DNA from 2 places in the Aeromicrobium sp. PFPM2_SD2 genome. Region 2 is predicted to be linked to the other one. Evidence: predicted binding sites of a transcription regulator. Region 2 holds the regulator's gene; the other holds the start of a gene.

Region 1 (15,709 bases), on a different contig from region 2:
TCGGCCAGGTCGGCGGGCTCGACGACGCGCACCGCGCCGCCGTTGCGCAGCACGAGGCGGCGCAGCCACTCGGTCGTGCTGCCGTGCAGCCGGATGCGCACGACGTCGGGCTCGGGCTGGCCCAGGCGCTCCACGTCGTAGTACTCGGTCAGCCAGTGGGCGTCCGGGCGCAGGTCCAGGACGGCCGACGGCGTGTCGTCGCCGACCCGGAACGTGCCCTCGGACATCGCCTCCGGCGCGACCTCGCGCGGCTCGTAGTGCTCGCCGGTCGGCTCGGCCGTCTCGATGCGGTCGAGCCGGAAGGTGCGCAGGTCGTCGACCCGGCGGCACCAGGCCTCGACGAAGCGGCGTCCCTGGGCGGCGAACAGGCGCAGCGGCTCGATCGTGCGCTCGGTGACCTCGTCGCGGGCCGGCGTGGCGTAGGTGATGCGGACGCACTCGCGGGCGGCCAGGGCCCGGGTGAGGGTGTCCTGGACGACCGGGTCGGCCTCCTCGACGTGCACGTGCGCCGGCGACGTGGCGAGCTCGCCCACGAGCGCCTCGAGCTTGGCCAGCACGCCGTCGATCACGTCGGACTGGGCCTGGGTCGAGGACGCCCGCAGGGTGCGCAGGGCGACGATGAGCGCGGCGGCCTCGCCGCGGTCCAGGCGCAGCGGCCGGTCGAGGTACTCGGCGTTGTCGATGCGCACGATGCCGTCGAGCTCGAGGGCGTCCATGTCGACGTCGATCATCTCGCCGGGCATCGCCTGCGGCAGGCCGCAGAACCACAGCACGTTGAGGTCCTTGACGATCTGCTTGGTGCTGACGCCGAAGTCGGCCGCGACCTGCTTGACCGGGATGCCGTCACGGCTCTGCAGGTACGGGACCAGGGTGAGCATGCGCGCCAGCTGGTCGCGCGACGACCCGCCGCTCACGGGGTGACTCCCGCCGCCGCACGCAGCCGGGCGATCGTCTGCTCGCGCACCTCGGCGGGCTCGAGCACCACGACGTCCGCGCCGAACGACGCGGCCTCGCTGGCCAGCTCCCACGGGGACGCGTACGAGACGAGCACCTCGTCCCACTCGGCGTCGACCGGGGTGGTGCGCTGCGCGGTGCGGCGCAGCGAGTTGCCGCGCCCTTGCGCACCCGCAGGCGGGCGGGCTCCAGCGCAGGGGCGGGGAACAGCTCGTGCGCGAGCGCCTTGAGGTCCAGGTCGGCCGGCACCTCGTACGAGCCGGCGGCCGGTGAGCCGCACGTCGCCGACGACGCGGGTGAGCCGGAAGACGCGCGGGGCGTCGCGGTCGACGTCGAAGCCGGCCAGGTACCAGCGGCCGTGCCACGACAGGACGCCCCACGGCTGCACGTGCCGCGTCGAGGGCTCCTGGCCCGGACGCTGGTAGTCGAAGGACACCGGCACGCGCCGGGTCGAGGCGTCCCAGACGGCGTCGAACGACGGCTCGTTGGCCGAGAGGCGGGGCTCGACCATCGACAGCACCCGGTCGTCGACGTCGATGCCGGCGGCCTTGAGCTTGACCAGCGCCTGGCCCGACTCCCCCGCCAGCCCGGCGTGCTCCCATACGCGTCCGGCCAGGCCCACCACGGCGGCCTCCTCGGGCGTCAGGTCGATGTCACCGAGCTCGTAGTCGCCGCGGCTGATGCGGTAGCCGACCTCGTCCTCGAACAACGGGTCGTACGACCCGGTCTCGATGACGATGCCGATCTCGCGCAGCTCGTCCTTGTCGCGCTCGAACATGCGGTCGAAGGCCTCGCCGGACTGGTCGCGGTAGCCCTCGACCACCTGACGGATCCGGTCCTTCGTGAGGTACTGCCGTGAGACGAGGAGCGCGATGACCAGGTTCATCAACCGCTCGGTCTTGCGCGCCACCATGACCGCAGGATGTCAGTCGGCGTCGAGCACGTCCACTGCGAACTGCAGCGTGTCGCCCGGCTTGATGGCGCCCTGGCCCTGGTCGCCGTACGCGGTGTCGGCCGGGCACACGAGCAGCACGCGGCTGCCGACGGTCTGGCCGATCAGCTGGTCCCAGCACGGGATGAGCTGGCCGGTGCCGATGGTGCTGGTGAACGGCGTGCCCTTGGACCACGACTCGTCGAAGATCTCGCCGCTCGGGTACACCTGGCCGGTGTAGTGGATCGTGATCGTCTGCTTGGCCTCGACCTTGGGGCCGTCGCCCTCGATCGCGACGTAGGCGGCCTGCTTGGTGACCTTCTTGGGCGTCTTCTTGGTCGCCTTGAAGCCCTTCGGGTGGCCGTCGGCGTCGAGCTGGACGGCCGGCACCGTGGCCGGCACCTTCTGCGCGGTGCCGCTGGCCTCGGTGGGCAGCTTCTGCAGCACGTCGAAGACGAACACCATCGAGTCGTCCTTCTTCAGGTCGAGCTGGGCGTTGTCCTGGCCGAAGCCGTCCTTGGGCGGGATGCCGACGAGCACGCGGCTGCCGACCTTCTGGCCGGTGAGGCCCTTGACGAAGCCGCTGAGGATCGAGCCCTCCTTCAGCGTGGCGACCAGCCGCTGGTCGGCCTTCCAGGAGTTGTCGACCTCCTTGGCCGTGCGCCCGTTGTAGGCGACGTAGCTGAGCTTGACGACGTCGCCGTCCTTGAGCTCGTCGCCGTCGCCCTCCTCGATGACCTTCGTGGAGGTCGTGTCGACCTCGAAGCCCTTCTCGACCTCGAGCTTCGGCTCCTTGCCGGCCGCGCCGCTGACCTTGACGTCGGACAGCGCCTCGGAGCCGGAGTCGTCACCACCGCCGCAGCCGGACAGGACGAGCATCGACCCGAGAGCCAGGGCGAGAAGACGGCGCACGAAGTACCTCCAGAGGACGGGAAACCTCCCCCACCCTAGCGACGAAGCCCAAGAGGACGCTGACAGCCGGCTGTGTGTCGCCGGCAGCCCCTCACATGCCGTCGATGAGCTTCTGGACGCGCTCGTCGTGGGCCCGGAACGGGTCCTTGCACAGCACCGTGCGCTGGGCCTGGTCGTTGAGCTTGAGGTGCACCCAGTCGACGGTGAAGTCGCGCCGACGCTCCTGCGCGCGCTTGATGAACTCCCCGCGCAGCCGGGCGCGCGTGGTCTGCGGCGGCACGCTCTTGGCGGTGAAGACGTCCAGGTCGCGGGTGACCCGGGCGACCGAGCCGCGCCGCTCGAGCAGGTGGAACAGGCCCCGGTCGCGGCGGATGTCGTGGTAGGCCAGGTCGAGCTGGGCGACGCGGGCGTCGGACCAGGCCAGCCCGTGGGTGCTGCGGTAGTGCTCGAGCAGGCGCAGCTTGATCACCCAGTCGATCTCGCGCTCGACGAGCGACAGGTCCTCGGACTCGACCGCCTTGAGCGTGCGCTCCCACAGGTCCAGGGCCCGCAGCAGGGTCGGGGACGAGACGCCGGTGCGGTCGACGAAGTCGGCGGCCTTGGCGAAGTACTCGGCCTGGATCTCCAGCGCGGACAGCTCGCGTCCGTTCGCGAGCTGCACCTTGCGGCGTCCGGTCAGGTCGTGGGCGATCTCGCGGATGGCCCGGATCGGGTTCTCCAGCGTCATGTCGCGCATGGGGACGCCGGCCTCGATCATCCGCAGCACCAGGTCGGTCGAGGCGACCTTGAGCATGGTGGTCGTCTCGCTCATGTTCGAGTCGCCGACGATCACGTGCAGGCGGCGGTACCGCTCGGCGTCCGCGTGCGGCTCGTCGCGGGTGTTGATGATCGGGCGCGACCGCGTGGTGGCGCTCGAGACGCCCTCCCAGATGTGCTCGGCCCGCTGGCTGACCGAGTAGATCGTGCCGCGCGGCGTCTGCTGCACCTTGCCGGCGCCGACGATGATCTGCCGGGTCACGAGGAACGGGATGAGGACGTCGGCCAGGCGGCTGAACTCGCCCTGCCGGCCGACGAGGTAGTTCTCGTGGCAGCCGTAGGAGTTGCCGGCCGAGTCGGTGTTGTTCTTGAACAGGTAGATGTCGCCCTCGACGCCGTCCTCGGCGAGCCGGTTCTGCGCGTCGAGCATCAGGCCCTCGAGGATCCGCTCCCCCGCGCGGTCGTGCGTGACCAGGTCGACGATGTCGTCGCACTCGGGGGTGGCGTACTCGGGGTGGCTGCCGACGTCCAGGTACAGCCGGGCGCCGTTCTTGAGGAAGACGTTGCTGCTGCGGCCCCACGAGACGACGCGCCGGAACAGGTAGCGCGCGACCTCGTCGGGCGACAGACGGCGCTGACCCTTGAACGAGCAGGTGACCCCGTACTCGTTCTCGATCCCGAAGATCCGCCGGTCCATGTCAAGAACCCTAGTCCGCGTCCCAGGTCGCGCCAGGTGATCTCAGCGGTGGGACGTCGGCGCCGCGTCCGGGTCGGCCCGGTCCTCGGGGTGGATGCTGCGCGACTCGGCCCGCCGGGCCCGCGAGCCCACCCAGTCCGAGGGGTAGACCTTGGGCAGCGTCTTGGCGACGGCCAGGACCACGTACATGACGGTGTTGATGGCGACGAACGCCGCGAGGACCGCGAACCACCCGGTGTGCACGGTGGCCTCGGGCAGCAGGACGCCCTGCGACAGCGGGCTCACGCGACGACCTCCAGCGCGCGGTCGGACGGTGCGTCCGGCTCGTGCCGGACGTGGTTCCAGGTCGCCGTGCGGCCCAGCGAGATGTCGACGACGCCCTTGACGTAGACGACGTTCAGGAAGCTCGCGTAGACCAGCTCGGGCAGCAGGGTGAGCGCGAGCAGCCGGGCGCGCCAGCCGCCGTGCCAGACGGTGACCACCCGCTCGAGCGTGAAGACCGCGCCCAGGCCGATCCAGAACGGGAACCAGATCCACGTGTCGAGCGACACGAGCATGAGGGCGATGAGCACGAGGTAGGCGGTCAGCGCCACGACGCCGTAGCCGATGCCGAGCTGCTGGCACCAGTACCGGAAGGTCTGCGGGGTGACGCCGTAGGCGCCCAGGTTCTCCAGGGCGCCGCGCTGCCAGCGCAGGCGCTGGCGCCACAGGTCCGACCAGGTCGGCATGATCTCGGTGACGACGGTGCACTGCGCCGGCGAGATCATGAGGCCGCCCAGCGACTTGAGCGCGATGGTGATCTCGTTGTCCTCGGTCAGGGCGGCGGTGTCGTACACGTCGCCGGGGCGGCCGGGCAGCGTCCGGCCCCGGCTGGCGGCGATGGTGCGCAGGCCGGGCCCGGAAGATCGACGCCGTGCCGGTCAGGACGAGCACCCGTCCGCGACGGCGGTCCATCTCGCGGGAGTAGCGGATGTACTCGTTGCGCTGGAACTGGCCGATCAGTCCCCCGCCCTCGTCGCCGTGGAACAGCCCGCCGACGGCCATGAGCGCGCGGTCGTCGGTGAACCGCCGCACGGCCGCCTCCAGGAAGCCGTCGTCCAGCACCGTGTCGGCGTCCATGACCATGACCGTGTCGTTGTCGCCCAGGCCGGGGACGAGGTCGCGCAGCGCCTGGTTCAGCGCGCCGGCCTTCTTGTCGGCGTTGTCGACCGACTCGCGCACCTCGGCGCCGTGGGCCCGAGCGATCTCGACGGTGGCGTCGGAGCAGTTGTCGGCCACCACGACGACGCGGTCGGGCCGGCGCGACTGGGCGAGCAGGGAGTCGATGGTCTGCCCGATGGACGCGGCCTCGTCGTGCGCCGGGATCAGCACGGTGACGGTGACGGGACCGTCGAAGCGTCCGCGGGTCTCGGCCATGACGACCTTCGGCGCCAGCGGCAGGGCGCCCGGGTCGTCCGATCGGCGGGCCCGGTCGGCGATGCGCTTCTCCAGCAGGGCCACGCCGGCCGCGGCGAGCACGGCGACGACGACGGCGGCCACGAGCTCGCGGGTGGACGGCGCCGCGGTGTCGTAGAGCACGTGCCAGGCGCCCAGGACGACGCCCGTGGTGGGCTCGTCCCAGTCGCGCGGCCCCCCGGCCGCCACGAGCAGCCACAGCAGGCCGCCGGCCAGCGCGGCCATGCCCACGATCACGAGCCCCACGGCTCGCTGGAGAACCCCTGCACCCATCGTCCACGTCCCCGAGATACGCCTGCCGGGCCCGAACCGGCCCAGCGGGAGAACGATCGGCGTGGAGCAGCGATTCCTGAGCCGGACGTGACGCCCGACTCAGCCGGGCTCAGCCCTGGAGCGCGGCGGCCACCTGCGCGTCGAGCAGGCGCTTGAACTTGCGCGGCTGCGTGCGCGTGCGGTCGAGCACGGCCACCTCCAGCGACTCGGCGGTCACGGAGCGGGCCGGGGGTGCTGTCGGCGCCGAGCGCGGCGGCGGCGAGCCGGAGGGCCGCGGCCAGGTCGAGCCCGGCGGTGTAGTGCTCCCCCAGGTGCGCCTCGACCAGCTCGTTCTGGCCGCCCATGACGCCATAGCCCTGGACGTCGGCCACCGAGCCGTCGTAGGTCAGGCGGTAGACCTGGTCGTCCTCGGGCGCGTGCCCGACCTCGGCGACGAACAGCTCCACCTCGTAGGGCTTCTCCGCGCCGGAGGAGAAGATCGTGCCGAGCGTCTGGGCGTACGCGTTGGCCAGGCTGCGCCCGGTCACGTCGCGCCGGTCGTAGGAGTAGCCGCGGACGTCGGCCAGGCGGATGCCGGCGATGCGCAGGTTCTCGAACTCGTTGTAGCGGCCGACGGCGGCGAAGCCGATGTGGTCGTAGATCTCGCTGATCTTGTGCAGCGCCTTGGACGGGTTCTCGGCGACCAGCAGGATGCCGTCGGCGTACTGCACGACGACGACGCTGCGGCCGCGCGAGATGCCCTTGCGGGCGAAGTCCGCCCGGTCCTTCATGAGCTGCTCGGGCGAGACGTAGAACGGTGCGGTCATGGGAGGTCTCCTCGTCGGGCGGCCGTCAGGTCAGCGGGGCGTGCGGGCCGTCCGGCGCGCTCATGCGCGCCGCGATGACCTGGTCGGCGACGGCCGCGGTCTGCGACTCGTCCCACGCCCGGTAGCCGTCGGCGGTGATGACCGAGACGAGCGGGAAGATGCGCCGCGCGAGGTCCGGGCCGCCGGTGGCGGTGTCGTCGTCGGCGGCGTCGTACAGCGCCTGGACGACGGCCATGACGGCGTCGGCCTCGCTCATGCCGGGGCGGTACAGCTTCTTCAGCGAGCCACGAGCGAACGTCGAGCCCGAGCCGACCGAGTGGAAGGTGCGCTCCTCGTTCTTGTTGCCCGTGACGTCGAAGGCGAAGATGCGGCCGATGCCGGCGTCGAGGTCGTAGCCGGCGAACAGCGGCACGACGGCCAGGCCCTGCATGGCCATGCCGAGGTTGCCGCGGATGAGCGCGGCCAGGCGGTTGGCCTTGCCGTCGGTCGACAGCGTCGCGCCCTCGATCTTCTCGTAGTGCTCGAGCTCGACCTGGAACAGCCGGGTCATCTCCACCGCGATGCCCGCGGTGCCGGCGATGCCGACGCACGAGTACTCGTCGGTCGGGAAGACCTTCTGGATGTCGCGCTGGGCGATGACGTTGCCCATCGTGGCCCGGCGGTCGCCGGCCATGACGACGCCGCCCTCGAAGGTGGCGGCCACGATCGTCGTGCCGTGGGTGACGCCCTCGAGCTCGGTCACGCCGTTGAAGCGGGCAGCCGGCAGCATGTCGGGTGCCCGGGAGGCGAGGAAGTCTGCGAACGAAGAGCTGCCGACGGCGCGGTACTCCTCCGGCAGCATCTACTCGCCACCCTTCTGGACGAAGCTGCGGACGAACTCCTCGGCGTTCTCCTCCAGCACGTCGTCGATCTCGTCGAGGATCGCGTCCACGTCGTCGTCGAGCTTCTCGCGGCGCTCGGCGTCGACCTCGGGGACGTCGGACTGGACGTCGTCCTCGGTGCTCCTGCGGGTGCTCCTGTGCTGCTGCTCGGCCATGTCGCCACCCTAGTACGCACGGGGAGGCGCGCTCGGTGGATCGCGTGCCGGTGTCGGCGTGCCGTGCGACGCTCGCAGCGGAGGTGGTCCCCATGACCCAGAACGCCCGCGCGTCCCTGCGCCAGGTCGTGCTCGACACGACCGACACCAGCGCCCTCGCCGAGTTCTACCGCGAGCTGCTCGGCTACGAGTACCGCGACGGCGACAGCACGCCCGACCCCGACGACGGCTGGCTGACCCTGGTGCCCCCGGACGGTGGCGTCCGCGTCTGCTTCCAGCAGGTGCCGAGCCTGACGGAGTCGACGTGGCCGCAGGACGGCGTGCCCCAACAGCTGCACCTGGACCTCACGGTGCCCGACCTGGACTCGATGCGCGCCGAGCACGAGCGCATCCTCGGCCTCGGTGCGCGGCTGCTGCGCGACGAGTCCGACGACCCGGAGGAGGCGCTGTACGTCTACGCCGACCCGGCCGGGCACCCGTTCTGCCTGTTCGTGGCCTAGTCGATCACCAGGAGCCCGGCGCTGCCCCGGACGCGAAGCCGAGACCAAGCATGAGGGCGCCCACGAGCAGGGACCAGCCGAGGTGGTCACGGTGCCACAGCCAGCCCGTCACCATCGCCGGGACGATGCCGAAGGTGGCGTCGCTGACGGTGATCGACCCGTCGCCGACGAACATCGCTCCCATCAGGGCCGCCAGCACGTAGAACACCCAGCCGCTGGCCCAGTCGACCTCGCTGAGGTCTTCGGACGCCTGGCGGAGCCAGGCGCGGCGGGGCGACGTGGTGGTCTCGGAGTGCTCGGTCACGCGGCCGACCCTAGCGGCGCCACGCCGGCCCCGGAGCCGTTTCGCTCAGCGACCGGTGAGGGCGCGGAACAGCTCGGCGGCGGTGTCGCAGTCGTCCAGCAGCTGCCCCACGTGCTCGCGCGTGCCGCGCAGGGGCTCCATGGTCGGCACCCGCTGAAGCGAGTCGTGGCCGGGCAGGTCGAAGACGACCGAGTCCCACGACGCGGCGGCGATGTCGCGCGAGTACTTGGCCAGGCACCGTCCGCGGAAGTACGCGCGGGTGTCCTCCGGCGGGTCCTGGACGGCGGCGCGCACCTGCTCGTCGGTGAACAGCCGCTGCATCCGGCCGGTGCGGACGAGCTGGTGGTACAGCCCCTTCTCGGGCCGCAGGTCGTGGTACTGCAGGTCGACCAGGTGCAGCTTCGCGTGGTCCCAGTCCAGGCCGTCGCGCTCGCGGTAGCGCTCGAGCAGCGACAGCTTCGCCACCCAGTCCAGCTCGCTGCGGCACTCCATCGGGTCGCGCTCGAGCCGGGTCAGCACGTCGTCCCAGCGGCGCAGCACGTCGTCGGTCATGTCGTCGCCGCCCTCGGCCGCGACGAACTTCTGCGCCTGCTCCAGGAAGTAGCGCTGCAGCTGCAGGGCGGTGACGGTGCCGCCGTCCTCCAGCGGCACGGCCACGCGCAGCGTCGGGTCGTACGAGATCGCGTGCAGCGCGGTGACCGGCCGGGCCAGGATCGGGACGTCGGCCAGGAAGCCGGCCTCGATCATGGCCAGGACGAGCGACGTGGTGCCGTGCTTGAGGTAGATCGCGGTCTCGGACAGGTTCGCGTCGCCGATGATGACGTGCAGGCGGCGGTACTTGCGGGCGTCGGCGTGCGGCTCGTCGCGGGTGTTGATGATCGGCCGCTTGAGCGTCGTCTCCAGCCCGACGTTGACCTCGAAGTAGTCGGCGCGCTGGCTGAGCTGGAACCCGCTCTCGGTGCCGTCCTGCTTGCGGCCGACGCGACCGGCCCCGGTGACCACCTGGCGCGAGACGAAGAACGGCGTCAGCTGGGCCACGATGCGGTCGAACGGCACCTGACGGTCCATGAGGTAGTTCTCGTGCGAGCCGTACGAGGCGCCCTTGTTGTCGACGTTGTTCTTGTACAGCAGCAGCGGCGCCTGCCCGGGGATGCGACCGGCCAGCTCGGCCCCCCGGCCCATGACGAGCTCGCCGGCCTTCTCCCACAGGGCCACGTCGAGCGGGTTCGTGCACTCGGGGCTGGAGTACTCGGGGTGCGCGTGGTCGACGTACAGGCGCGCGCCGTTGGTGAGGATGATGTTGGCCAGGCCGAGGTCCTCGTCGGTGAGCTGCGTCGGGTCGGCGGCGTCGCGCGAGAGGTCGAACCCACGCGCGTCGCGCAGCGGGCTCTCCTCCTCGAAGTCCCAGCGGGCCCGGCGGGTCAGGCCGTGCGCGGCGGCGTAGGAGTTGACCAGGTGCGTCGACACGACCATCGGGTTGGCGCGCGGCTGTCCCTGCACGGCGATGCCGTACTCCACCTCGCTGCCCTGCACCCGTCGGACGCTCATGTGCCCACCCTAGGCGCGACTACCCCAGCTGCACGGGCAGAAGACCCCGTGGCGACCGGTCGACCACGTCGGCCAGGGCGCCGTCGAGCGTGGGGTGCGCGAAGACGTACCCGCTCTCGCGCAGCACCCGCGGGTCCACCCAGCGGCTCTTGAGCACGAGCTCGGGCTCGGTGCGGATGACCCGGGCGCCGAGCTCGAGCAGCCACGCCGGGGTGGGCACGCCGTGGCGGCGTCCGACCGCCCGCCGCACCGCGGCCATGAGCGCTGCGTTGGTGACGTGGTCCTCCGTGGCGACGTTCACCGGGCCGCTGATCCCAGGGTGCGCGACCAGGTGCTCGATCGCGCCGGCGACGTCGTCGACGTGCGCCCAGCTGAACACCTGGCCGCCGTCGCCCATCCGGCCGCCGAGGCCCACCCGCGCCAGGTCGATGAGCGGGTTCACCGCTCCCCCGCCCGGGCCCAGGACGATCGACATCCGCAGCGCGACCTTGCGGACGGGCGCGGGCGAGTCGAGCAGGGCGCGCTCCCAGGCCTGCGCCACCGACACCGAGAAGCCGGAGCCGATCTCGCCGTCGACCTCGTCCTGGGGGCGGTCCCGCGCGTCGCGGTAGATGGTGCCGGTGCTCGCGTTGACCCACAGCTCCGGCGGCGCGGCGCACCGGGCCAGGGCCCGCCCGAGGGCGGCGGTGGTCTGGACCCGCGAGGAGAAGATCTCGTCCGCGGTGCGCTTCGTGTAGCGGCAGCTCACCGACCGCCCGGCGAGGTTGACGAGCAGGTCGGCACCCTCGAGCACGTCGACGAGCCGGTCCGGGTCGTCCCAGCCGGCGTCGGCCGTCGGGCCGCGGCCGACGGTGCGCACCTGGGCACCGGCTCGCTGGTGGAAGTCGGCCAGGTGACGACCGACGAAGCCGGAGGCTCCGGCCAGGACGACGGTGCGGTTCATCGCTTCTCCTCGGAGGGACGGCCGGACTCGTCGAGCCCGGTGGCCAGGGTGACGACGTCGTCCACGAGCCCGCGGGCGACGGGCAGGCGCGAGAGGGACAGGGCACGGCCCACGACCGGTGCGAGCCCGTCGACGAGGCGCCGGGTCCGGGCCTGGTCGGGCGACCCGTCGCTGACCCAGTGGAGCGTCACTCCCAGGTAGGCCAGCCACAGCAGGTGGGGCAGCCGTCCGGCCAGGCGGGCCGGCACGCGGGTGCCGGAGGTCTGCACGACGTGACGCATGAGGTCCACCGCCATCTCGCGCGGCCCGGCCGACTCGGCCGAGAACGGGCTGGCGGACGACGACGAGGGCAGCGCCACGCGGACGAACGCCTGGCCGAAAGCGTGGTACGGAGCCATGACGTCGAGTCCGGTGTGCAGCGTGGTGCGCAGGTTGTCGGCCAGGGGTGCGCCGGCGACCAGCCTCGGCAGCGTCGCGTCGCGGTGCTCGACCTGCACGACGCGGTAGAGCTCCTGGACGAGCTCGTCCTTGCCCGCGAAGTAGTGGTACGCGTTGCCGAGCGAGACGCCGGCCTCCCGCGCGATGGCGCGCATCGTGGTGCCGTCGAAGCCCTGCTCGCGGAACAGCCGCAGCGCCGTCGTCACCAGCAGCTCGCGGGTCTCCGCTCCCGTGCGCGCCATGCGGACCTCCTCGGTTGAACGTGTTCAACTTGAGGGTACGACAGACGGTTGAACGTGTTCAACCGAGGTCAGCCCCGGGGCAGGAGCTTGCCGAGCGGGACGCTCGTGGGCGACTCCGCGTAGTAGCCGAACGGCGGGACGTCCTCGTACCCGCTGGCCCGGTACAGCGCGATCGCCTCGGGCTGGCGCTGTCCGGTCTCGAGCACGAGTCGACGGACGCCGGCCTCGGCGGCGGTGCGCTCGACCTCGGCCAGGACGAGCCGCGACAGGCCGCGCCGGCGGAAGCGCGTGCGGACGAACATGCGCTTGATCTCGGCGTCGCCGGGCTCGGGTCCGCCGCGGCGCCACCCGCCCATGGCGGCGGCCTCCCCGTCGACCTCGGCCACGACGAAGTGCCCGTTCGGCGCTACGAACTCGTCGGCCGCGATGGGTGCGGTGTCGCCGTCGCCGCCGTACAGCACGGCGTACTCGGCCTGGACCTCCTGCGTCATGGCCACGACCTCGGGGTCGTCGTAGGCGCCGACGCGCAGCGTGATCGTGCTCAGAGGTACTGCCCCGTGTTCGCGACGGTGTCGATCGAGCGTCCGGGCTCGTTGCCGCCCTTGCCCGAGATGAGCGTGCGGATGAAGACGATCCGCTCGCCCTTCTTGCCCGAGATGCGGGCCCAGTCGTCCGGGTTCGTGGTGTTCGGCAGGTCCTCGTTCTCCTTGAACTCGTCGACGCACGCCTGCAGCAGGTGCTGCACGCGCAGGCCCTTGGCGCCGTGGTCGAGCAGGTCCTTGATCGCCATCTTCTTCGCCCGGTCGACGATGTTCTGGATCATCGCGCCGGAGTTGAAGTCCTTGAAGTACATGACCTCCTTGTCGCCGTTGGCGTAGGTCACCTCCAGGAACTGGTTCTCCTCGGTCTCGGCGTACATGTGCTCGACCACGCGCTGGATCATCCCGTTGACGCACGCCTCGCGGTCGCCGCCCCACTCGGCCAGGTCGTCGGCGTGCAGGGGCAGCGACGTGCGCAGGTACTTGCTGAAGATGTCGCGCGCGGACTCGGCGTCGGGACGCTCGATCTTGATCTTCACGTCCAGGCGTCCGGGCCGCAGGATCGCCGGGTCGATCATGTCCTCGCGGTTGGACGCGCCGATGACCAGGACGTTCTCCAGGCCCTCGACGCCGTCGATCTCGCTCAGCAGCTGCGGCACGATCGTGTTCTCCACGTCCGAGCTGACGCCCGAGCCGCGGGTGCGGAACAGCGAGTCCATCTCGTCGAAGAAGACGATGACCGGCGTGCCCTCGCTGGCCTTCTCGCGAGCGCGCTGGAAGACCAGACGGATGTGCCGCTCGGTCTCGCCCACGTACTTGTTGAGCAGCTCGGGGCCCTTGATGTTGAGGAAGTAGGAGCGACCCTCCTCCCCCGTGCGCTCGGAGACCTTCTTGGCCAGCGACGCGGCGACGGCCTTGGCGATCATCGTCTTGCCGCAGCCGGGCGGCCCGTAGAGCAGGACGCCCTTCGGCGGCTTGAGCTCGTGCTCGATGAAGACGTCCGGGTGCAGGTAGGGCAGCTCCACGGCGTCCTTGATCGAGTCGATCTGCCCGCGCAGGCCACCGATCGACTCGTAGTCGACGTCGGGCACCTCCTCGAGCACGAGCTCCTCGACCTCGCTCTTGGGGATGCGCTCGTAGACGTAGCCCGAGCGGCCGTCCAGGAGCAGCGAGTCGCCGGCGCGCAGCTTGGTGTCGCGCAGCGAGTCGGCCAGCCGGACGATGCGCTCCTCGTCGGCGTTGCCGAGGACGAGGGCGCGGTCGCCGTCGGCGAGCAGCTCCTTGAGCATGACGACGTCGCCGGTCTGCTCGAACTCCAGGGCGGCGACCACGTTCATCGCCTCGTTGAGGATGACCTCCTGGCCCTTGCGCAGGCCCTCGCGGTCGACGTTCGGGCTGACGTTCACGCGGAGCTTGCGCCCGCCGGTGAACACGTCGACCGTCTCGTCGTCGTTGCCCTGCAGGAAGGTGCCGAACCCGGTCGGCGGCTGCGCCAGCCGGTCGACCTCCTCCTTGAGCGTGACGATCTGGTCGCGCGCCTCGCGCAGGGTGGCGCCGAGGCGCTCGTTCTGGGCGGCCGTCGTGGCCAGGCGCTGCTCCAGCTCGCGCAGGCGCGAGTCGGTGCCGCTGTCGCGCGAGACACGGTGACGCAGGTGCTCGACCTCAGCGCGGAGCTGGGCCGCCTCCTGCTCGAGGGCGTGGACGGATGGCTGCTGCTGGTCGCTCATCGTGCACCTCCTGGGCTCTTGTCCCGACCCTACAAGGATCGAGCCAGCAAGCGCGTTGCACGGACGTTGCGGTCCGGTGTCGCGGCGCGCGGGTCGCGTGGGGGTGGTGGAGGGGCGGGTTCCGCGCGTTGTCGACGGTGGTTCCCGCTCGTTGGGCTCGTCGGAAGGAGCCTTGGGTGCGTGGTCGGCAGAGGGGCTGATGACGACGGGGTGGGGGTGGGTCGCGGCTCGGTTCGTCGGCTCACCCGCGGCCGCTTCTTGGGCTGGTCGGAACCGGTCCGTCCAGTCCGAGAAAGCGCTGAATTCCTGGGGATTCCGGGTGGTTCTTGTCGGACCCCCGAGGTAGGATAGAACAAATGTTCGACACGGGGGTCTCGGATGCTGATCGACCAGCTGGAGCGGTTGCGCGGGGAACTGCGCGAGCTCGAGGCGTGGTCGCTCTCGGACGCGGAGCTGCGGACTGTAACGGTCGAGATCCAGCGGACGATCGCGAGTCTCACCGAGACCGCGGCCCGGATGGCCGGGGCCGCTGAGGACCGGGCGCTTCCGCGTGAGGACGGCAACGCCACCACGGTGGCCTGGCTGGCGCATCAGACCGGGATCGCCCGCCGTGAGGCATCGCGGCTCGTGAAGCTGTCGCGTCTCGACGCGACCCGGGGTCTGGCGACGCGGGAGGCTTGGGCGTCCGGTGAGGTGTCGACCGAGCAGGCGAGCATCATCCTGACCGCCCTCGATCGGCTTCCGGAGTGGTTCGTGGCCGAGCAGCACGACGACGCCGAGGCCACGTTGCTCGGCCACGCCAAGGAGTTCGCCGCCGACGACCTGCGGCGTCTCGCGAATCGGATCGTCGAGGTCGTCGACCCGTTGGCCGCCGACGAAGTGATCGGGGAACAGCTCGAACGGCAGGAGAAGCAGGCGTGGGACGAGACGCACGTGACGTTCACGCCCCGCGGCGACGGGCTGACCTGGGTGCGCGGCGCTCTTCCGGACGTCCAGGCCGACATGCTGCGCACCGTCCTCGAAGGACTCTCGGCACCGCGCCGGATCGATGCCCTGTTCCGGGACGTGGACGGCGATCACTCCGACACCGAGATCGGCCGGCTCGACCACCCGAGGCGCATGGGCCAGGCGTTCTGCGAGCTCATCGAGCACCTGCCGCAGGACGCGTTCCCGCAGGCCGGCGGACTGGCCGCCACCGTGACGGTGAACCTCGACTACGACGACCTCACCGACCGCATCTCCCGTGCCACGCTGAGCACCGGCTGCGACCTCAGCGCCAGCCAGGCACGCAGGCTCGCGTGCAACGCGAACATCCTGCCGATGGTCCTGAACGGCGACACCCAGCTCCTCGACCTCGGCCGTGCCGACCGGTTGCACGACCGGAACCAGCGCATCGCCTTGGCCAAGCGCGACGGCGGCTGCTCCTGGAAGGGATGCGACCGACCACCGGCCTGGTGCGAGGCCCACCACCTCAGACCATGGAGCGAGGGCGGCGAGACATCCGTCGACAACGGGGCACTGTTCTGCTTCGCCCACCACCATCTCCTGCACGACAGCGACTGGACGGCAAGGCTGGCCGAGGACGGCGTCGTCGAGGTGATCCCACCACCCAGGATCGACCCGCAACAGCGACCCCTGCGCCACGTGC
Region 2 (15,709 bases):
TCGGTTCACGCGTTCCTCCAGGTTGTGGACGGCGGGGGCCGTCGCGGATTTCCTTCACTCGCGCAGGGCGAGACACGAGCAGTGTCATACGTCACAACGTTGTCGTCAAGTAACGAAGACAAATCCAGACAGTAACGGCACGGCGACCACTTTTGTCTTCGGACCTTGACGACAACTGGTGGGATACCTCACAGTGACGCACATGTCGTCCCCGGGCACTGCCTCCTCCCTGCGCGCTGCGAACGAGACCCGTGTGGTCCGGGCGCTGCGTCAGCACCAGGAGCTGAGCCAGGCCGACATCGCGCGCGACACCGGGCTGGCCCCGGCGACCGTGTCCAGCATCGTGAAGGACCTCGTCGCGGCCGGCCTGCTGACCACCACCGGGGGGGCCGGGCGCCGCGGCGCCACGGTCGCGATCTCCCGCGCGCCGGGCTCGTCGGCGGCATCGACTTCGGCCACTCCCACGTTCAGGTGAGCCTCGGTGACCTGGGCGGACGCGTGCTCGTCACGGCGCAGGAGTCGCTCGACAACGACCACGACCACGAGGACGGCCTGGCCCTGGCCCACCGCATGCTCGACCGGCTGCGGGAGGCCGAGCCGGACTCGGGCACGTTGCACGCCGTGGGGATCGGGCTGCCCGCTCCCCTGGGCGCCGACGGCGTCATCGACTCCGGCTCGATCCTGCCCGGGTGGGTCGGCGTGCACGCCGCCATGGCCGGCGAGAAGGAGCTCGGCGTCCCGACCCGCGCGGACAACGACGCCAACCTGGGCGCCCTGGCCGAGCACGCGGTCGGCGCCGGACGTGGCACCTCGTCGATGGCCTACCTGAAGCTGTCGTCGGGCGTCGGCTGCGGGCTCGTGCTGGACGGCCGGGTCTACCGCGGCGGCATCGGCACGGCCGGCGAGCTCGGCCACATGACCATGGACGAGACCGGCCCGCTGTGCCGGTGCGGCAGCCGCGGGTGCCTCGAGGCCTACGTCGGCGGATCGGCCCTGACCTCGCAGTTCGCGCCGATCCGGGCCGAGCTGACGGTGCGCGAGTTCGTCGCCCTGGCCAACGCCGGCGACACGGGCGCGCAGCGCCTGATCGAGGACGCCGGGCGCTACCTCGGACGCGCGGCGGCCGCGTTGGCCAACGTGCTGGGACCCGAGCTGCTGGTGATCGGCGGCGACCTGTCGGACGCCGGCGCCCCCTCATCGACGGGGTCCGCGACGGGCTGCGTCGCCACGCCCTGGCCCCCGTCGCGGCCCAGGTACGCGTCGAGCGGGCCGCCCTGGGCGCCCGCTCGTCGTCGATCGGCAGCGTGCTCTATGCGCTGGAGGGCCTCTCTCTCACCACCGGGACCGCACGCACGGCCTGACACGGACGGGGCACCGGACCGTCTTCCCAGCCGGCCGGCACCCCGTCCGCGACGTCACTCGGAGTAGACCGGCACGGCCAGCTTGTGACCGATCTGCAGGCCGGCCGCCGAGTCCAGCGCGTTCAGCTTCATGATCTGGTCGACCGTCTCGCGCTGGTCGCCCTCGGGGTTCGCCGCGCCGGCGATCTGCCACAGCGTCTGGCCCGGTTTCACCGTCACCTCGGTCGTCTCGATCGCGACCCCCTGGTCAGAGGTCGCGGCCGTGGTCGAGCCCAGCGCGATCGCGAGGGCGAACATCGCGGCCAGCGCGGCGACGAACAGGACCAGCTTGCCGCGGGTCGTCAGGCGGACCGGGGCCTGCGTGCGGGCGACCGGGGCGTGGAAGGAGATGGTGGTCATGCGTGCCTCCGAGGGGGAAGTGAGACGGTTCGGTTGACTGAGGTGCGTTCGACCGGACGCCCATGCGTACGGGATGTCATTCGGGTGCGAACAGGCGTTCGATCGAACACGTGTTTGACAATACAGACCCCCACCGACAAGCACCACCCCGAATCGAACATCTTTTCGAACTTTCTCCACGGTGACGTCGATCACGGGGCGGAAAACCCCGTCGTTCCAGGAAAGCGCTGCCTCCTGCGGGCGCGCGACACGCCCTCGGACCCGTCGAACATATGTTTGATCTGGCCCCGCCGGACGCGCTACCGTCCTCCCATGAGCGATGACACCGAGGTGCGCGAGCTTCCCGACGGCCCTGCGGACGAGCACGGACTCACCCCGCGCCAGCGGCGTGTGCTGGAGTTCCTGCGCGAGCAGATCAGCGACCGGGGCTACCCGCCGAGCATGCGCGAGATCGGTGCCGCGGTCGGCCTGGTCAGCACCTCCTCGGTGTCCCACCAGCTCAAGTCGCTCGAGCGCCTCGGCTACATCCGCCGCGACCCCAACCGGCCGCGCGCGCTCGAGGTCTTCGCGCCGGGCGGCGCCGTCCGCCCCGCCGTCGCCCAGGCCGACGAGGTCGTCGACGAGACCGGGTCGCGCGACGAGCGTCCCGACGCCACCTACGTGCCCATGGTCGGCAAGATCGCGGCGGGCGGCCCGATCCTGGCCGAGGAGCGGGTCGAGGACGTCTTCCCGCTGCCCAAGTCACTGGTCGGCGACGGCACGCTCTTCCTGCTCGAGGTGCAGGGCGACTCGATGATCGACGCGGCGATCTGCAGCGGCGACTACGTCGTGGTGCGCCAGCAGCCCGTCGCCGAGAACGGCGAGATCGTGGCCGCCATGCTCGACGGCGAGGCGACGGTCAAGACGTTCCAGCGCAAGGACGGCAAGGTCTGGCTGCTGCCGCACAACCCGGACTACTCCCCCATCGACGGCACCCACGCCACGATCCTGGGCAAGGTCACCGCCGTCCTGCGCCGCGTCTGAGCTCAGGCGCGCGCGGCCTGCCAGGCCGAGGCCACCATGTCCTCGATCGAGTGGCGCATCTTCCAGCCCAGGTCGCGCGCGGCGAGCTCGCCGGAGGCCACGATGCGGGCGGGGTCGCCGGGGCGACGCGGAGCGATCTCGGGGTCGACGTCCGTGCCGGTCACCGCGGCGAACGCGTCCATGATCTGCCGCACCGACACGCCGTCGCCGCTGCCCAGGTTGTAGACCGGCTCGAGCGGCTCCCCGTCGACCAGCCGGCGCGCGGCCACGACGTGGGCCTCGGCCAGGTCGGCGACGTGCACGTAGTCGCGCTCGCAGGTGCCGTCGGCGGTCGGGTAGTCGACGCCGTTGATGCGCGGACGACGGCCCTCGCGCAGCGCGTCCACCACCACCGGGAAGAGGTTGTGCGGGCTGGTGTCGAACAGGTCCGGCGTCGCGGAGCCGACCACGTTGAAGTACCGCAGCGACGTGTGGGTCAGGTCGCTGACCCGCGCCACGTCGCGCAGCAGCCACTCCCCGATGAGCTTGGACTCGCCGTACGGCGACTCGGGCAGCGTCGGCGTCTGCTCGGTCACCACGTCGACGTCGGGCGTGCCGTAGACGGCGGCGCTGGAGGAGAACACGATCCGCGCCACCCCGGCCTCGGCCATCGCCGCCAGGAGGCTCGCGGTGCCCTGCACGTTCTGCTCGTAGGTGTGCAACGGACGCTCGACCGAGACGCCGGCGTACTTGAACGCCGCCAGGTGCACGACGCCCTGCACGTCGTGCTCGCGCAGCACGCGGGTCATCGTCGCGGTGTCGAGCACGGACGCGTCGACGAGCGGCACCGACTCCGGCACGAATCCGCGGTGCCCGCTGGAGAGGTCGTCCACGACGACCACGTCCAGGCCCGCCTGACCGAAGGCCCGCACCACGTGCGCGCCGATGTATCCCGCTCCGCCGGTCACCAGGAAGGTCATGGCGCCAGCCTAGTCAGGCGGTGGCAGCCTGCCGGGCGGAGGCGTCGAGGCGGCGCAGCGACTCGCGGACGACCTGCGGGTCGGTGGTGCGCCACATCGGCGGGAGGGACGCGGCCAGGAAGCCGCCGTAGCGTGCCGTGGCGATGCGCGGGTCGAGGATCGCCACGACCCCGCGGTCGGTCGAGCGGCGCACCAGGCGGCCGGCGCCCTGGGCGAGCAGCAGCCCGGCGTGGGTCGCGGCGACGGACATGAACCCGTTGCCGCCGCGCTTCTCGACGAGCCGCTGCCGCGCGCTCATGAGCGGGTCGTCCGGTCGCGGGAACGGGATGCGGTCGATGAGGACGAGCTGCAGCGTGTCGCCGGGCAGGTCGACGCCCTGCCACAGGCTCAGCGTGCCGAACAGACAGGCGCTCGGCTCCTCGGCGAAGCGGCGCTGCAGGTCGCTGAGCTGGGCGTCGCCCTGGCACATGATCTCCAGGTCCGGCAGCCGCTCGCGCGTGGCCTCGGCCGCCCGCTCGGCCGCGCGGCGCGACGAGAACAGCCCGAGGGTGCGTCCGCCGGCCGCCTCGACCAGCTCGGCGATCTCGTCCAGCTGGGCGTCCACGAGGCCGTCGCGGCCGGGCACCGGCAGGTGCTTGGCGACGTACAGGACGCCCTGACGGCCGTAGTCGAACGGCGAGCCCACGTCCAGGCTGCGCCAGGGCAGCACCTCGTCGCCCGGCACCAGACCCAGCCCGCGGGCGGTGGAGTCGAACGTGCCGCCCACGGTCAGCGTCGCGCTGGTGAGCACGACGGTCTTGGCGCTGAACAGCTTGTCGCGCAGGCTGAACGCCACGTCCAGCGGCGCCACGTGCAGCTGCGGCCCGCCGCGTCCGGGCCCGTCGCTGGCCCACAACACCTCGGTGTCGCCCTTGCCGGCCATGCGCTCGGCGATGCGGCGCACCTCCGTGACGTGGGCCTGCGCCTGCTGCTTGCCGGGATCGGCCTCGTCATCCTTGGCCGACGTCTTCTCACGCGGGAACGCCGACAGGCACGCGCGGGCGGCGTCGCGGACGTTCTCCAGCGCCATCTGCAGGTGCTCGGGCGTGGCGTCGATGCGTCCGGCCTCGACGTGGGCCAGGGCCTCGGCGAGCGCGTCGGAGGCCTCGGTGAGGTCGTCGGCCTCGGGACCGTCGACGTAGCTGCGGGCCCGGCGGGCCGCCCGCTCGACGAGCACCGGCCGAGCTCGGCGGTGGACGCCTGCGTCACGCGGGCAGCCAGCTCGTGCGCCTCGTCGACCACGACGGCGTCGTGCTCGGGCAGCATCGGCACGCCGTCGACCGCGTCGATCGCCAGCATGGCGTGGTTCGTCACCACGACGTGGGCGTTCCAGGCGTCGGCCCGCGCGCGCTCGGCGAAGCACTCGTCGGAGTAGGGGCAGCGGCTCGCGCCCAGGCACTCGCGGTGGTTGACGCTGACCGCCCGCCAGGCGCGCTCGGAGTGACGCGGCGCGGCGTCCCGGTCGCCGACGCCCTTGGCCGAGGACTCCTCCTCGGCCCACTCGCGCAGCGCGACGACCTCCGACCCGAGCGTCCCCTCGGGCACGTCGACCAGGACCCCCTGGTCGTCCGGCGCGCCCTCGCGCACGCGGTGCAGGCAGGCGTAGTTCGAACGGCCCTTGACCACGGCGTAGCGCGGCACGGTCTCCATCGTCGCGGCGGCGGCCTCGGCGAGCGCGGGGAGGTCGCGCTCGACCAGCTGGTGCTGCAGCGCGAGCGTGGCGGTGGCGACGACGACCCGGCCCTCGTGCAGCAGGCTCGGCACGAGGTAGCCGAGCGACTTGCCGGTGCCGGTGCCGGCCTGGACGAGCAGGTGCTCGCCGTCGCGCAGCGACTCGGCGACCGCCTCGGCCATGGCCACCTGCCCGGGACGCTCGGACCCGCCGACCGCGTCGACGGCAGCCTTCAGCACGGTCTTCACGTCGGGGGTGGGCACGAGGACGAGCCTAGTCGCCGCGGGCGGACGGTCCGAGCGACGGTCCACACCCCGGGGCAGGCGGGGCGCGTTGAGTCGACCGAGCGACTACCTCGCGTAGGCCGACAGGGCGTGCGCGAGCTCGGGGTTGACGCGGGCCTGGACGTGCGTGCCGTCGCCCTCGTGCTCGAGCGCCTCGATCTCGCCCTCGGTGTGGATGCGGCCCAGCAGGTCGCCCCGGTCGTAGGGCAGCACGACGTCGACCAGCTCGGCCGGACGCGGCAGGTCCGCCTCGATCGCAGCGAGCAGCTCGTCGATGCCCTCCCCCGTGCGCGCGCTGACCACGACCGCGTGCGGCTCGGAGGTCAGGATGCGCTTGACCACCAGCGGGTCGGCGGCGTCGGCCTTGTTGATGACCACGATCTCGGGCACCTGGAGCGCGTCGATGTCGGCGAACACCGCCCGCACGGCGGCCAGCTGGCTGGCCGGGTCGGGGTGCGAGCCGTCGACGACGTGCAGCACGAGGTCGGCGTCGGCCACCTCCTCCAGGGTCGAGCGGAACGCCTCGACCAGCTGGTGCGGCAGGTGCCGGACGAACCCGACGGTGTCCGACAGCGTGTAGACGCGGCCGTCGGACGTCTGGTTGCGGCGGGTGGTCGGGTCCAGGGTGGCGAACAGCGCGTCCTCGACCAGCACGCCCGCGCCGGTGAGCCGGTTGAGCAGGCTCGACTTGCCGGCGTTGGTGTAGCCGGCGATGACGACCGCGGGCACCTCGCGGCGCTTGCGGTTGGCCCGCTTCGTCTCGCGGGTCGTGCGCAGCCCGGCCAGCTCGCGGCGCAGCTTGGCCATCTTGGCCTGGATGCGACGGCGGTCGGTCTCGAGCTTCGTCTCACCGGGACCACGGCCGCCGATGCCCTCGCCGCCGGCGGCGCGTCCACCGGCCTGGCGCGACAGGTTGCCGCCCCAGCCGCGCAGGCGTTGCGTCTGGTACTGCAGCTGGGCCAGCTCGACCTGCGCCTTGCCCTCGGCGCTCTTCGCGTGCTGGGCGAAGATGTCGAGGATCAGCGCGACCCGGTCGACGACCTTGACGTTCGTGCGGTCCTCGAGGTTGCGCATCTGGCTGGGAGCGAGCTCGCCGTCGCAGATGATCGTGTCGGCGCCGGTGGCCTGCACGGCCGCCTTGATCTCCTCGACCTTGCCGCGTCCGATGTAGGTGGCCGGGTCGGGCTTCTGCCGGCGCTGCAGGAGGGCGTCGAGCACCTCCGAGCCGGCCGTCTCGGCCAGCAGCTTCAGCTCGGCCAGCGAGTTCTCGGCGTCCTCGGCCGTGCCCTCGGTCCAGACGCCCACGAGCACGACGCGCTCCAGGCGCAGCTGGCGGTACTCGACCTCGGTGATGTCCTCGAGCTCGGTGCGCAGGCCGCCGACGCGGCGCAGGGAGTTGCGCTCCTCGAGCTCCAGGTCCTCGGTGCCCAGCTCTTCGTCGTGCTCAGCCACGCAGCCACTCCATCTCGCCCTCGGCGACGATCTCGGCGGGGCCGGTCAGGACGACACGGCCCTCGGGGGTCCAGGTCACGTCGAGGCGTCCGCCGGGGACGTCGACGCGGTAGGTGGCCGGCAGCGCGACGCCGTCGGCCGACATGCTGGCGACCGCGGCCGCGCAGGCCCCGGTGCCGCAGGAGCGGGTCTCGCCCGAGCCCCGCTCGTGGACGCGCATCGCCACGTGCTGGGGGCCGCGGCGCACGACCAGCTCGATGTTGACGCCGTCGGGGTAGACCGAACGGTCGTACTCGGGCTCCACCAGCAGGGTGCCCGCGTCGTCCAGGCTCGCGACCTGGGCGACCGCGTGCGGGTTGCCGGTGTGCACCTCGTCGGCCTCGAAGGTGCGTCCCTCGACGGTGACCTTCGAGACGCCGCCCAGCTCGGGCGTGCCCATGTCGACGCTGACCAGGTCGGCGTCGAACGTCACCGTCTTGATGCCGTCGCGCGTGCCGATCGGCAGCGGCCGGTCGGTGTCGACGAGGCCCCGGTCGGCCAGGTAGCGGGCGAAGACGCGCACGCCGTTGCCGCACATCTCGCTGACCGAGCCGTCGGCGTTGCGGTAGTCCATGAACCACTCGGCCTCGTCCTGGCCGGCGCCGGCATCACCGACGGCGGACGTCCGGACGACCCGCAGCACGCCGTCGGCCCCGAGACCGCGGCGGCGGTCGCACAGGGCGGCCACGAACGCCGGGTCGAGGTCGCCGTGGACGGTGCCGTCGGGGTCGGGCAGCAGCACGAAGTCGTTCTCGGTGCCGTGGCCCTTGGCCCAGGAAAAGGTCATGCCTTCCAGTCTACGAGCCGTTCCGCACGCGCGCCGAGATCGACGGCGTCGTGGGGCAGCCACCGGATGCGCGGGTCCTTGCGGAACCAGCGCTCCTGGCGGCGGGCGAACCTCCGCGTGCCGGTGACGGTCTGCTCGCGAGCCTCGTCCTCGGTGATCTCACCGGCCAGGAGGGCGAGCACCTGCTGGTAGCCCAGCGCCCGGCTCGCGGTCGGCGAGCCGGCCAGCCCGGCGGGCAGCAGCGAGCGCACCTCCGCCACGAGCCCCTGCTCCCACATGCGGTCGACGCGCCGGGCGATGCGCTCGTCGAGGACGTCGCGCGGGACGTCGAGGCCGACCATGACGACCTCGTCGTACACGTGCTCGTAGCCGGGCATCGTCGCGGTGAACGCGCCGGTCATCTCGACCACCTCGAGCGCCCGCACCAGGCGGCGCCCGTTGCTGGGCAGGATCTGGGCGGCCGCGGCCGGGTCGCGCTCGGCGAGCAGGCGGTGCAGGTGCTCGGGGCCGTGGGCCTCGAGCTCGGCGTCCCAGCGGGCCCGCACCTCGGGGTCGGTGCCGGGGAACTCCAGCGGGTCCAGCACCGCGCGGACGTAGAGGGCCGAGCCTCCGGCGAGCACCGGCACGACGCCGCGCGCGTGGCAGTCGGCGACGGCGGCGCGGGCCATCTGCTGGAACTCGGCGACCGACGCGGTCTCGGTGACGTCCAGGACGTCGAGGAGGTGGTGCGGGACCCCGCGGCGCTCCTCGACCGGCGTCTTGGCGGTGCCGACGTCCATGCCGCGGTACACCTGGTAGGCGTCCACGTTGACGATCTCGCCGCCGAGGCGCACGGCCAGGTCGATCGCCAGGTCGGACTTCCCCGACGCGGTGGGGCCGACGACGGCGACGACGGGAGGCATGGCTGGATCCTCCCAGATACCGTGGGGGCTCCAGCGCGGCGCCGGGCCGCGCCGCTCTCCCCGGAGGATCGCATGGGACTGTTCGGCAAGCTGGCCAGGAACGCGCCGGAGATCAAGCGCCGCGCCGCCGAGGCTGCGTCGACGCACCACGAGAAGATCGACGGCGCCATCGACAAGGCGGCCCAGGCCGCCGACCGCGCCACCAAGGGCAAGCACGGCACGCGCATCACCGGCGCCGCGGGCAAGGCGAAGCAGGGCGTGCAGCGGCTGGGCGACCAGCACCGCGGCGACGGCCCCGACGGCCGCGTCGCCCCCCGCTGAGGTCGGGGGGCCCGGGGTTCGGTCTACCTGGGGCCCCAGGTAGACCGACAAATGCCAGGGAGACGTGGCTGGCACGTGTCAGCTTCCCTGGCGTCTGTCCGCCGGCGAGCCCTTCGACAGGCTCAGGGAGATGCCGCTCAGGACGTGCTGACGTCCCAGCGGGCCACGAAGTAGCCGACGCCGAACGGGGCCTCGTACGCGAGGAGCTCGCCCTGGACCTCACGACCAGCGGCCGCCTCGCCCAGCGCACGCAGCGCGGGGGCGCCGTGGCACCACAGCTCGGTCGCCTCGTCGAGGTCGAGCGACGCCAGGCGCTTCGCGTCACCCGCGGCCAGGGCCTCGGCGATCGCGTGGTCGAACGGCACGGCCCGCACGTCCTCGTAGCCCGGCGACGTGATGTCCCGAGTCGCCGTGCCGTCGGCCAGGACGAGCAGCGCGACTCCCGCCTCGAGCTCGGGCACCGCGGACGTGTAGCGGCGCGGTCCCGTCCAGCCGGCCGCGTCCAGCAGCCAGGCGCCGACGGTGTGCCCGAGCGGCAGGACGAGGTCGTCGCCCCCGGCCCGCACGTCCACGCCCCAGGCGGCGAGCGTGCCCCCGGCGGACTCGTCCCGGACGTCCCCCTCGGGTGCCAGCACCACCACGCGGGCCGCGTCCTTCACGACCGACCGGACCACGTCCAGGCAGGTGACGCGCAGCCCGGCGAGCGGGTCCGCTCCCCCGCCCAGACCCGGGACGAGCAGGGGCGGCTGGGGCAGCACCGCGACGGGCACGGTCACTTCGCGGCCGCCTTCTTCTCCTTCTTGTAGGCGCGCACCTTCTGCAGGGACTCGGCGTCGACGACGTCGGCGACCGAGCGGTAGCCGGGCTCGGCGTAGTCGCCCGCAGCCTCCTGCCAGCCCTCCGGCTGCACGCCCTTCTGCTTGGCCAGGAGGGCGAGCAGGATCTTGGCCTTCTGCTCCCCGAAGCCGGGCAGCGCCTTGATGCGCTTGAGCAGGTCCTTGCCGCTGGACGCCTCGGCCCAGAGCCGCGTCACGTCGCCGTCGTGCTCGTCGACCACGATGCGCGCCAGCGCCTGGATGCGTCCGGCCATCGACCGCGCGTAGCGGTGCACGGCCGGCGGCTCGGCGCACAGGTCGGCGAACGCCTCGGCGTCCGCGTCGGCGATGGCGGCGGGGTCGAGGCTGCCGAACCGCTCGCGCAGCCGCGCCGGACCCGAGAACGCGCGCTCCATCGGGAACTGCTGGTCCAGCAGCATGCCCATGACGAGCGCGAACGGGTCGTCGGTCAGCAGCTGGTCGGCCTCGGTGTCACCGGTGATCGCGATTCCCATGGCGACCATCCTGCCGGACGTCTACCAGGACACGTACGTGACGGTGAACCGTCCGGCCAGCTCGTCCTCCAGCCGGGCGACGAGCTTCTTGGCCTGCCGATCGAGGTCGCGGTACGCCTTGGGCGTGCCGAGCCGGGGGTTCGCGTCCAGGTGCTGCATCGCCTCGCCCCACGCGCGCAGGTCGTCGACGGTGCTGCCGGGCAGGCCGAGCGCCGCCTCCAGCCACGCCCGGTCGTCCGGGAGCAGGCCGGACGCGTCCCACAGCGGCACGACGACGCCGTAGTCCCACATGAAGCGCAGCGCGGTGCCCTCCACGTGCGCGGCCGCCCGCTCGCGAGCGCCGGGCGCGCCCCCGGTCCATCCCTCGTCCGTCACACGCTCATTGTTCCTGCTCGGCCTGGCCGTCGAGCAGCGCCCTGACGTGCTCGTTGCCCTCCAAATCCAGCGCCCGGGGCGGTCAGGTCGATCTCCTGCTGGTACTCCGAGCCGAGCGCCGTCGTGGGCTGCTGACCGACGATCGCGACGACCGGCTGGTGGTCGAGCTTGGCGTCGTACAGCCCGTTGAGGAGGTGCACCGCGCCCGGGCCCTGGGTGCTGACCACGACCCCGACGCCACCGGTGTACTTCGCGTGCCCGACGGCCATGAGCGCCGCGTTCTCCTCGTGCCGGGCCTGGACGAACGCCGGGTCGCCACCGGCGCGGCGCAGGGCCCCCATGAGCCCGTTGATGCCGTCGCCGGAGTAGCCGAACACGCGGTGGACGTCCCAGGCCAGCAGACGTTCGACGACCAGGTCGGCGACGAGGCGGGGCGCGTCCTGCTGCGGGCTGCTCATGGGACCTCCGGAGTGAGTCGGCGTGACTCACTCCCGGTACCCGGGCGGGCGCGGCGCAATCGCGCCGTCAGGTCAGAGCGCGCAGGCCGGGACGTCGGCGGCCGGCAGCTGCGCGGGGACGCCGATGCTGGGCATCCCCAGGCCCACCGAGCGCACCTCGGTGCGTCCCTGGCGCGCCTCCCAGGTGTCACCGGCGCGCGTGCGGCGGATCGAGACCGGCGGCACGTCGCTGACCAGGTGGTGCGGCGCTCCCTTGGTGATCGTCACCTCGACCATGTCGCCCGGACGCACCTCGGCGCCGCCCGTGACGAAGTGGACGAGCCGGTTGTCGCGCGCGCGTCCGGTCAAGCGGGACGTCGCGCCGTCCTTCTTGCCGCTGGTGTCGGCGACGAGCAGCTCGACCGTGCGGCCCTCGAGCCGCTTGTTCTCCTCGTACGCGACCTCGTTGACCAGCGCGATGAGCCGGTCGTAGCGCTCCTGGACGACCGCCTTGGGCAGCTGGTCCTCCATCGTCGCGGCCGGCGTGCCCGGACGCTGGGAGTACTGGAACGTGAACGCGCTGCTGAACCGGGCGCGGCGCACGACGTCCATCGTCTCGAGGAAGTCCTCCTCGGTCTCGCCGGGGAACCCGACGATGATGTCGGTCGTGATGGCCGCGTGCGGCATCGCCTCGCGCACCCGGTCCAGGATGCCGAGGAACTTCTCCTTGCGGTACGAGCGGCGCATCGCCTTGAGCACGCGGTCCGAGCCCGACTGCAGCGGCATGTGCAGCTGCGGCATGACGTTGGGCGTCTCGGCCATCGCGGCGATGACGTCGTCGGTGAAGTCCTTGGGGTGCGGGCTGGTGAAGCGGACGCGCTCCAGGCCGTCGATCTCGCCGCAGGCGCGCAGCAGCTTGGCGAACGCCTGGCGGTCGCCGAACTCGACGCCGTACGCGTTGACGTTCTGGCCCAGCAGCGTCACCTCGACGACGCCGTCGTCCACGAGCGCCTGCACCTCGGCCAGGACGTCGCCGGGGCGGCGGTCCTTCTCCTTGCCGCGCAGCGCGGGGACGATGCAGAACGTGCACGTGTTGTTGCAGCCGACGCTGATCGAGACCCACGCGGAGTAGACCGAGTCGCGCTTGGTCGGCAGCGTCGACGGGAAGACCTCGAGCGCCTCGAGGATCTCGACCTGGCTCTCGCGCTCGATCGCGGCGCGGTCGAGCAGCACGGGCAACGAGCCGATGTTGTGGGTGCCGAAGACCACGTCGACGTACGGGGCGCGCTCGGTGATGGTGGCGCGGTCCTTCTGCGCCAGGCAGCCGCCGACGGCGATCTGCATGTCGGGCTTCTGCGCCTTGAGCGACGCGACGTGGCCGAGGTTGCCGTACAGCTTGTTGTCGGCGTTCTCGCGCACCGCGCAGGTGTTGAAGACGACGAGGTCCGGCACGGCGTCCCGCTCGGCCTTCGCGTAGCCCGCGGTCTCCAGCAGGCCCGACAGCCGCTCGGAGTCGTGCACGTTCATCTGGCACCCGTAGGTGCGCACCTCATACGTCTTCGTCATGGCCGCACCATCGTACGTCCGCGCCCGCCGCTCCCCCGCATCCGCGCTGGCCGGCTACATCGCCTCCAGCATGGTGCGCATGCGATCGGCCTCCGCGGACTGGTCGGCGCCGATGCCGGCGGCGAGCTCGTTGAGCTCGAGGTCCGAGCCCTTCGCCAGCACCTCGTCCACCATCTCGATGGCGCCCTGGTGGTGCATGATCATCAGCTCCAGGAAGAGGTTGTCGAACGCCGCGCCCCTCGCCTTCGCCAGCCGCTCGAGGTCCGCGTCGGACGCCATGCCCGGCATGTCCGCCATGGACGTGTGCGAGCCGTGGTGGTCGTGCGCGTCCATCGACAGCGGCCCCAGCTCGCCCTCCTCGACCTGCTCCGCGGTCGGGGCGTCCTGGCCGCGCTTGGTCAGCCACGAGGCCATGAGGACGATCTCGGGCTTCTGCGCCGCGGCGATGCGCTCGGCGAACGTGCGGACGTCCGCGCTGCCGCCGGCCGTGGGCGCGAACGCCGCCATCTCCAGGGCCTGGGCGTGGTGCGGCACCATCATCTGCGCGAAGGCGATGTCGGCGTCGTTGGCGTCGGCCGGCTCGACCTCGGGCGCCTCGTCGAGCGTGCGCGACTCCTCCCCCGGCTTGCCCGGCTGGACGATCGTGCCGTCCACCTCCGGCCGGTCGTCGCCGCCGCCGCACGCGGTCGCGCCCAGCAGGGCGAGCACGCACAGCGCGGCTCCCAGCTTCCTCGTCATCGTCGTCCCCCCGGCCGATGGCAGTCGTCCCGCCGAGGTTAACGGCGCAAAACTTTTGCACCAGGTCTTGTGCGCGGCCGTCCCGGGCGACGACGATACGACTACTTCGGGGGAAGGAACTTCACATGCGTATCTCGCGCTCCAGAGCCTCAGGATCGGCTCTTCTCGGCCTCGCCGCGGCGGGTGCCCTCACCACGGCCCTCCTCGCACCGGTCGGTGCCGCGGCCGACGACAGCAGGCCGAAGGACCGGTGCGAGGACTTCCCCGCCCTGTCCGAGGCCGACCGTCTGGCCGGCAACTGCGTGCCCGGCAACGACATCGCCCGCATGGACGACGGCGGCGCGCGGCTCGACCAGGGCGACGCCGAGTCCAGCCGCAACGTCCGGCTGCTGAGCAACATCCCCAAGAAGGGGTCGTTCGCGACCGAGAGCGCGCTCAACAGCGACCTCGCGTTCAGCGGCCGGTACGCCTTCGCGGGCAACTACAACGGCTTCACCGTCTACGACCTGAAGAACCCGGCCAAGCCGCGGACGCTCTCGCAGGTCGTCTGCCCCGGCTCGCAGAACGACATCTCCGTCTACGGCGACCTGCTCGTGCTCAGCACCGACTCCTCGCGCTCCGACGACTCGTGCGAGAGCACGACCCAGTCGGCCACGATCAAGGACTCGTGGGAGGGCATCAAGGTCTTCGACATCTCCGACCCGCGCGTGCCCGAGTACGTCGCGGCGGTCGAGACGCCGTGCGGCTCGCACACCCACACCCTCGCCCCGAAGGCCCGCAAGGGCGGCTGGGGCCAGGACAAGAAGGGTGGCTCGAAGGGCAGGGGCGAGGACCTGTACGTGTACGTGTCGTCGTACTCGCCCAGCGCGTCCTTCCCCGACTGCCAGCCGCCGCTGGACTCGATCAGCATCGTCAAGATCCCGACCGAGAAGCCCGAGAAGGCCCGGCTCCTCAGCGTCCCGGTGCTCTTCCCCGACGGCGGCAACCCGGGCAACGGCTACACCAGCGCCACGTCCGGCTGCCACGACCTCACCGCCTACCCGAGCAAGGACCTCATGGCCGGAGCCTGCATGGGCGACGGCATCCTGCTCGACATCTCCGACCGCGAGAAGCCGGTCGTCACCGAGAGCGTGCGCGACGACAACTTCGCGTTCTGGCACTCGGCGACGTTCAACAACGACGCGACCAAGGTCGTCTTCACCGACGAGCTGGGCGGCGGCGGCGCGCCGACCTGCAACGAGACCGTCGGGCCGGAGAAGGGCGCCAACGGCATCTACGACATCACCCGTCGTGGCGAGCTGCAGTTCAAGAGCTACTACAAGATCCCGCGCACCCAGACCAACACCGAGAACTGCGTCGCCCACAACGGCTCGCTGGTGCCGGTGAAGGGCAAGGACATCATGGTGCAGGCCTGGTACCAGGGCGGCTGGTCGATGTTCGACTTCACCGACTCGGCCCACCCGAAGGAGATCGCCTGGTTCGACCGCGGCCCGTACGACGCGGCGACGCTGAAGACGGCCGGCGCGTGGTCGACGTACTACTACAACGGCTACATCTACTCCAACGAGATCCAGCGCGGCTTCGACACCTTCCAGGTGAAGGACCGGGCGATCCGCGGAGCGGAGAAGGTGCGGTTCGCCGAGCTGAACCCGCAGAGCCAGCCGCGCTACCGCGAGTATCGCAGGGCCCGTGACGGAGCCGGTCGGACCCCGCGTCCGGCCGGCTTCGTTGCGTTCTGGTGACTATCGCGGTTCCGGTTGTCGTCTCGCCCAGTGGGACCGATAGGTTGTGCGCCATGGTTTCCACGCCGATGGTCGCCATGCAGGGGGTGCAGAAGCACTTCGGTTCCCTGCATGTGCTTCAGGACATCGATCTCGAGGTCGCTCAGGGTGAGGTCGTCGTCGTCATCGGCCCTTCGGGGTCGGGCAAGTCGACGCTGTGCCGCACGATCAACCGTCTGGAGACGATCGACGAAGGGTCGATCCTGCTCGACGGTCAGCCGCTCCCGGCCGAGGGCAAGCCCCT

The links. The regulator LexA, encoded in region 2, represses DNA repair genes until DNA is damaged. The targets are predictions, from matches to a motif close to TCGAACANNTGTTCGA.
Region 1: a site for LexA is predicted at 14,410-14,425, ahead of AC2W7G_RS01825 (HNH endonuclease signature motif containing protein). Genes of this name have one in related genera too.

The regions. Positions count from the first base shown of each region.
Region 1 covers NZ_JBNFNZ010000011.1:1,310-17,018, forward strand. The annotation lists gene AC2W7G_RS01740 (helix-turn-helix transcriptional regulator) at 1-1,028, opposite strand, end outside; gene AC2W7G_RS01745 (helix-turn-helix transcriptional regulator) at 911-1,867, opposite strand; gene AC2W7G_RS01750 (FKBP-type peptidyl-prolyl cis-trans isomerase) at 1,880-2,797, opposite strand; gene pafA (Pup--protein ligase) at 2,889-4,250, opposite strand; gene AC2W7G_RS01760 (hypothetical protein) at 4,293-4,535, opposite strand; gene AC2W7G_RS01765 (glycosyltransferase family 2 protein) at 4,532-5,086, opposite strand; partial or broken gene AC2W7G_RS01770 (glycosyltransferase family 2 protein) at 5,196-5,978, opposite strand; gene prcA (proteasome subunit alpha) at 5,939-6,784, opposite strand; gene prcB (proteasome subunit beta) at 6,810-7,625, opposite strand; gene AC2W7G_RS01785 (ubiquitin-like protein Pup) at 7,626-7,820, opposite strand; gene AC2W7G_RS01790 (VOC family protein) at 7,913-8,320, shown strand; gene AC2W7G_RS01795 (hypothetical protein) at 8,325-8,624, opposite strand; gene dop (depupylase/deamidase Dop) at 8,670-10,172, opposite strand; gene AC2W7G_RS01805 (TIGR01777 family oxidoreductase) at 10,192-11,115, opposite strand; gene AC2W7G_RS01810 (TetR/AcrR family transcriptional regulator) at 11,112-11,795, opposite strand; gene AC2W7G_RS01815 (GNAT family N-acetyltransferase) at 11,864-12,286, opposite strand; gene arc (proteasome ATPase) at 12,337-14,061, opposite strand; gene AC2W7G_RS01825 (HNH endonuclease signature motif containing protein) at 14,440-15,709, shown strand, end outside.
Region 2 covers NZ_JBNFNZ010000002.1:7,180-22,888, reverse strand. The annotation lists gene AC2W7G_RS00610 (MarR family transcriptional regulator) at 254-475, shown strand; gene AC2W7G_RS00605 (ROK family protein) at 472-1,428, shown strand; gene AC2W7G_RS00600 (LysM peptidoglycan-binding domain-containing protein) at 1,416-1,760, opposite strand; gene lexA (transcriptional repressor LexA) at 2,073-2,783, shown strand; gene galE (UDP-glucose 4-epimerase GalE) at 2,786-3,742, opposite strand; partial or broken gene AC2W7G_RS00585 (ATP-dependent DNA helicase) at 3,756-5,716, opposite strand; gene hflX (GTPase HflX) at 5,804-7,189, opposite strand; gene dapF (diaminopimelate epimerase) at 7,182-8,015, opposite strand; gene miaA (tRNA (adenosine(37)-N6)-dimethylallyltransferase MiaA) at 8,012-8,917, opposite strand; gene AC2W7G_RS00565 (antitoxin) at 8,990-9,238, shown strand; gene AC2W7G_RS00560 (class III extradiol ring-cleavage dioxygenase family protein) at 9,376-10,014, opposite strand; gene AC2W7G_RS00555 (HhH-GPD-type base excision DNA repair protein) at 10,011-10,568, opposite strand; gene AC2W7G_RS00550 (hypothetical protein) at 10,590-10,943, opposite strand; gene AC2W7G_RS00545 (thiamine pyrophosphate-binding protein) at 10,940-11,401, opposite strand; gene miaB (tRNA (N6-isopentenyl adenosine(37)-C2)-methylthiotransferase MiaB) at 11,474-12,946, opposite strand; gene AC2W7G_RS00535 (DUF305 domain-containing protein) at 13,001-13,684, opposite strand; gene AC2W7G_RS00530 (LVIVD repeat-containing protein) at 13,810-15,426, shown strand; gene AC2W7G_RS00525 (amino acid ABC transporter ATP-binding protein) at 15,495-15,709, shown strand, end outside.